Pseudolabrys taiwanensis: one gene and its partner. The protein of the gene in region 1 interacts with the protein of each later gene in a pairwise test. Links are inferred from orthologs where the notes say so. Each region holds a gene or a part of one and is shown on either strand. Other genes may lie near its edges.

The links. The genes of interacting proteins can lie anywhere in the genome.
Region 2: the proteins of DW352_RS08370 (region 1) and dnaA interact in binary tests that used the Escherichia coli proteins (3 or more experiments, as listed by UniProt). The link is inferred for Pseudolabrys taiwanensis from one-to-one orthologs.

The regions. Positions count from the first base shown.
Region 1 is NZ_CP031417.1:1,746,078-1,749,040, forward strand. Bases 48-2,938 are described here. They hold DW352_RS08370 (replicative DNA helicase), read left to right. Parts: upstream 48-687; coding sequence 688-2,190; downstream 2,191-2,938. Other genes in these bases: DW352_RS08365 (cyclopropane fatty acid synthase), read left to right, coding at 48-497; DW352_RS08375 (cyclase family protein), read right to left, coding at 2,228-2,938. Also shown: more of DW352_RS08365, read left to right, coding at 1-47; more of DW352_RS08375, read right to left, coding at 2,939-2,963. UniProt on the Escherichia coli protein: The main replicative DNA helicase, it participates in initiation and elongation during chromosome replication. Travels ahead of the DNA replisome, separating dsDNA into templates for DNA synthesis.
Region 2 is NZ_CP031417.1:3,670,900-3,673,863, reverse strand. The notes cover bases 1-2,892. They hold dnaA (chromosomal replication initiator protein DnaA), read right to left. Parts: upstream 2,222-2,892; coding sequence 779-2,221; downstream 1-778. Other genes in these bases: dnaN (DNA polymerase III subunit beta), read right to left, coding at 1-468. UniProt on the Escherichia coli protein: Plays an essential in the initiation and regulation of chromosomal replication. Binds in an ATP-dependent fashion to the origin of replication (oriC) to initiate formation of the DNA replication initiation complex once per cell cycle.

The sequences.
Region 1 (2,963 bases):
GCCATTACGACGAGTTCTTCAGGAAAGCGGCCAAGCTCCTGAAGGATGACGGCGTCATGGTGCTGCATTCGATCGGCCGCTCGGAGCGCCCGGGCATCACCAATCCGTGGATCGCCAAGTACATCTTCCCCGGCGGCTACATTCCGTCGGTGTCGGAAGTGCTGCCCGCGATCGAGCGCGCCGGCCTGCTCGTCTGCGACATCGAAATCCTGCGCCTGCATTACGCGGAGACGCTGAAGGCATGGCGCGAGCGCTTCCTCGCGCACCGCGAGGAAGTCGAGCGCATCTACGACCAGCGCTTCGTGCGCATGTGGGAGTTCTATCTGGCGGCGTCGGAAATGTCGTTCCGCAAGCAGAACATGATGAACTTCCAGATCCAGCTCACCAAGAAGCAAGGCATCGTGCCGATGACGCGCGACTACATCATGCGCGAAGAGCAACGCCTGCGCGGGGTCGAGGGCAAGACCAGGCCGCCCCTAAGGCTGGCGGGGGAATAATCACACCCGCTATTAGCGCACGGCACCCACGTCAAGCCTTCACGCTCAAGCAGCGTGAAGGCATTTTTTTTTCGGTGGTCAGGATTGTGGACAGCGGGCGATGCCGTCGATCGACGGTCGCTCTCCGAGAGCAATGGTGTAAGCAAGGGCTCCACCAAAGTTTCGTCAAAATGGCGGAACAAGGATTTCCATGGCCCCTCTCGAATCAGTCGCACGCAAGCAGCTCGACGCTTCTGCACCGCAATATCGTTCTGCCCCGCACAACATCGAGGCCGAGCAGGCCCTGCTGGGCGCCATCCTCGTCAATAACGAGGCCTTCTACCGGGTATCGGACTTTCTGAACCCGGAACATTTCTTCGAGCCGATCCATCAGAAGCTCTACACCCTCACGCGCGACCTGATCCGCGCCGGCAAGATCGCGACGCCGGTCACGCTCAAGACCTTCCTCGACGCCAGCGTCGACATCGGCGGGCTGACGGTGAGCCAATATCTCGCCCGCCTCGCCGCCGAAGCCACCACGATCATCAACGCCGAGGACTACGGGCGCACCGTCTACGACCTGTTCATCCGCCGCTCGCTGATCCAGGTCGGCGAAGACATGGTCAACGTCGCCTATGACGCGCCGGTCGACTTCTCGCCGCGCCACCAGATCGAAGACGCCGAAAAGAAGCTGTTCGACCTCGCCGAGACCGGCCGCTACGACGGCGGCTTCCAGCGTTTCGGCCAGGCTCTCACCACCGCCATCGACATGGCCGCCGCCGCCTTCCAGCGCGACGGCAAATTGTCGGGCGTCGCCACCGGTCTCGACGATCTCGACCGCATGATGGGCGGCTTGCAGAAGTCGGACTTGATCATCGTCGCCGGCCGTCCCGGCATGGGCAAGACCGCGCTCGCCACCAACATCGCCTACAACGTCGCCAAAGCGTGGCGCGGCGAGGTCAAGCCCGACGGCCACATGGAAACGGTCAACGGCGGCGTCGTCGGCTTCTTCTCGCTCGAAATGTCGGCCGAGCAGCTCGCCACCCGTATCATCGCCGAACAGACGGGCATCCCGTCCAACCAGATCCGCCGCGGCGGCATCAGCGAAGCCGAATTCGAGAAGATCAAGGACTACTCGATCGAGTTGCAGAACGTGCCGCTCTACGTCGATGAGACGGGCGGCATCTCGATCGCGCAGCTCGCGGCGCGTGCGCGGCGCTTGAAGCGCCAGCGCGGCCTCGACTTCCTGGTGATCGACTACCTTCAGCTTTTGACCGGCTCGAACAAGCGTTCATCGGAAAACCGCGTGCAGGAAATCACCGAAATCACCACGCGGCTCAAGGCGCTGGCGAAGGAGCTGCAGGTGCCGGTGATGGCGCTGTCGCAGCTGTCGCGTCAGGTGGAAAGCCGCGATGACAAGCGGCCGCAGCTTTCGGACTTGCGTGAATCGGGTTCGATCGAACAGGACGCCGACGTCGTGATGTTCGTCTACCGCGAAGAATACTACCACAACATGCGCAAGCCGTCGGAGGCGGCGCGTGAGAAGTTCGCGGAGTGGCTGGCGGAAGCGGACAAAGTGCACGGCACCGCCGAAGTCATCATCGGCAAGCAGCGTCACGGCCCGACCGGCACGGTCGAGCTGGCCTTCGACGGCTCGGTCACGCGCTTCTCGTCGCTCGCGCGCGCCGATCACCTGCCCGACCATCACATGTAAGGGCTGGCCGCCGTGAGATTCCGGCGGCCACAGCCGATCACTCGTCGAAGATCGCGACCGCGCGCGTCCAGCCGGCCGAAGCACCACGGATTTTCACCGGGAAGCACGACACGGTGAAGCCTGTCGCAGGCAAGGCTTCGAGGCCGTGCAGCTTCTCGATGTGGCAGTAACCGATATCGCGCCCGGCTTTGTGCCCTTCCCAGATCAGCTTGGCATCCTTGGTCTCCGCATAACGCGCGCGGGTCGCGCTAAACGGCGCGTCCCAGCTCCAACCGTCGATGCCGGTCACGCGCACGCCGCGTTCGAGTAAGTAGAGCGTCGCCTCGCGGCCCATGCCGCAGCCACTGTCGACGTAATCGGCGTGGCCGTAGCGGGCGGCCGCGGCGGTGTTGACCAGTACGATATCGAGCGGTGCAAGCGTGTGGCCGATACGCGCAAGCTCGGCTTCGACGTCGGCGGCGGTTGCCACGTAGCCGGCCGGGAAATGACGGAAGTCGAGCTTCACGCCGGGCTTGAAGCACCAGTCGAGCGGCACCTGATCGATCGTCATGGCCGGTTTGGGCGCGCCCAGCGCGTGATCCATGGTCGGGTGGAAATGATACGGCGCGTCGAGATGCGTGCCGTTATGCGTGCTGATCTCGACCAGTTCGACGGCCCAGGCCGCGCCATCGGGCAAATCCTCGCGCGTCAGACCGGGAAAAAAGCTGCCGATGCGATCGAAGGTTTCGGTGTGATTGAAGTAGCGCAGCTTCGGACGTGCGAGCGGCGGATCG
Region 2 (2,964 bases), 1.9 Mb from region 1 along the record:
GAGATAGTAGCGCGTCTCCTCGGTGGAGATCGCGAACTGGGTCTTGTCGATCAGCCGCTTGAGGTCGGCGGCCGGCAGTTTGAACGAATGCGTCATCTCGCCGGCGGCGAGATCGGGGAAGTCGCTCTCCGGCAGCGTCTGCAGCGTGAAGCGCGAACGTCCGGCGCGGATCGACAGCACGGCGCGGTCGCCGGACCCTTCGATGACGATCTGCGAGCCGTCCGGCAGCTTGCGCACGATGTCGTAGAACATATGCGCCGGCACGGTGGTCGAGCCGCCCGGCGTCACCTCGGCGGCGATGGTGTCGGTGACTTCGAGGTCGAGGTCGGTCGCCTTCAGGCTCAGGGCGCCCTTGTCGGCCTTGACCAGCACGTTGGCGAGAATTGGGATGGTGTTGCGCCGTTCGACCACGCGGTGGACGTGGCCCAGCGACTTCAACAGTTCAGCACGCTCGACAGTAACTTTCATGGAAGACCCGCTTAGGCGCCGGAATAAGCCCGGGAACGGGCGTGACACCAAGCCGGCCGCCCGCGGAATGCGGGCGCCGGGGGGCAAAGGTGGCAAGAGCGGGGCAAATGCGCAAGGGCGCGTTTTTGCTCCCCGCTCCTATCCCCAGGCGGTCCACAGGGCAGCGCCGCGGCTGTGGCCCCTGATCCGTCATCCTGAGGTGCGAGCGAAGCGAGCCTCGAAGGATGACGGGCACGGGCTGTCCCCCTTCGAGGGCCGCCTTGCGGCGGCCACCTCAGGGTGACGGTCAGACGTCGGTACGAGACCCCTTTTACTCCTGCAGCTGGCGCTTCAGGATCTCGATCTCCTCGGCGAGCGCGACGTCGTTGCCGACGAGGCCCTCGATCTTGCGCACCGCGTGCAGAACGGTGGTGTGGTCGCGGCCACCGAAGCGACGGCCGATCTCCGGCAGCGAGCGCAGGGTCAGCGTCTTGGCGAGATACATCGCCACCTGACGCGGGCGCACGACGTTGGCCGTACGGCGCGAGGACAACAGGTCGGAGCGGCTAACATTGTACTGCCGCGCGACGATGCGCTGGATGTCCTCGATCTTGACGCGCTTGGGTTCCTGCGGCCGGATCAGGTCGCGCACTTCGCGCTCGGCCATCTCCAGGGTCACCGGGTGACCGGTCAGCTTGTTGTGCGCCAGCAGGCGGTTGAGCGCGCCTTCGAGGTCGCGGCCGTTATGCGTGACGGTCTTGGCGATATACGACAGCACCGGCAGCGGCACGTCGAAGCTCGGATGATGCGCGCGGGCCGCGAGCACGCGGGCCTTGAGGATTTCCAGGCGAAGTTCTTCGCCGAGCGTGCCCATCTCGACCACGAGACCGCCGGCCAGACGCGAGCGCACGCGATCGTCGAGGCTTTCGAGATCGGACGGCGGCCGGTCGGAGGCGATGATGACCTGACGGCCGGCATCGATCAGCGCATTGAGCGTGTGGCAGAACTCGGCCTGCGTCGACTTGCCCTGCAGGAACTGCAAGTCGTCGATCACCAGCACGCCGATACCGCGAAGGGCTTCTTTGAACGCGAGTGCGGTCTGCGTGCGCAGCGCCGACACGAAGCCGTACATGAACTTCTCGGCGGTAAGATAGAGCACCTTGCGCTCGCCCGCCGCGTTGCCGGCCCAGGTGATGGCCTGCAGCAGATGCGTCTTGCCGAGGCCGACACCCGCATGGATGTAAAGCGGGTTGAACATCACGGGATCGTTGCGGCGCGCGATCGCCACCTGCTTGGCGGCGGCGTGCGCGAGCGTGTTCGAGCGGCCGACGACGAAGCTCTCGAAGGTGAGGCGCGGATCGAGCGGCGAGCCGCCCAGCGCATCGTGCATGCCCGGGTCGCCGACAGTCGACACCCGCCCATGACCGTTGCCGTTGATGCCGGCATAAGCGCCGCTGCCATTGCTGACGGCAGCCGGCATCGGCTCGGCTTTCTTCACCACAGGCGCGGCCGGCTTCAGCACGGCGGAGCGCACGATCAGTTCGATACGGCCGACTTCCGGCTGCTGCGCTTGCCAGCAGGCGAGCACGCGCTCGGCGTAGTGCGACTGGATCCAGCTCTTGAGGAAGCGGGTCGGAACCGAGAGGCGGACGCCGCCATCCTCGATGCCTTCCAGGTCCATGCGGGCAAACCAGCTCGAATAAACGTCGTCGCCGACTTCGGCGCGCAGACGTTCTTTGACTCGTGACCAGCTATCCTGATCCGCGTTCGACATTCTACCTGCTCTATCCGCTTCTATTGTTGAAATGAACTCGGGTGGCCCCGGCACAAGCGGCATACAGCCGCCGACACGCCGGATACGCGACGCAACTACTCACTCGATGATCTCTTTGGAGGCAACGGTACATGCAGCGGGCATCATGCCCGAGCTGACAGCGGCCGCGGTCGAGAGAGCCTTGCGTCTCAACCCGCGGGTGGGGAAACCGCTCCGCGGATGCCCCGGACACGCATCAGCGACAACGGCGTCAGGGAATCCACGTAGGAGGAGAATGACGGCACGACAGGACAACACGGACAAGCATCGAACACTTCGTGTCCAACGCGGTCGGACTTGGTCGCCGACACTGTCCCTGCATCTGTCATTGTCATCCCCCTCAAATGTTCTTCGGGCAATGGGGGCCCGGATCAGTTACGTGCTCAACTACACGGTAGTTGGATCAGTTCCTCAGTCTTCGCATCATCCATCAAGCTTACGTACGTCTGCTGCGCCGACCTCCCAGGGAACAAGTCCAACGCTCTGACGTCTGTTCGCGGCTTTTTGTTGTGCCATCGTGATCGCATTTGCGATCGGGCAAATAAAAGCCGTTCTCATGCGCCGATGAGCGTGCCGTTGACCTTTTGCTGTAACGCGCCGCGGAGAAGCCGGGGCGCCGAATGAAGATACACGAGCGAAGCATGTGAGCAACGGCTTTATGCGTCGGTGTTACGTGTATGTCGTAATTGCCGCGACGGTGTTGC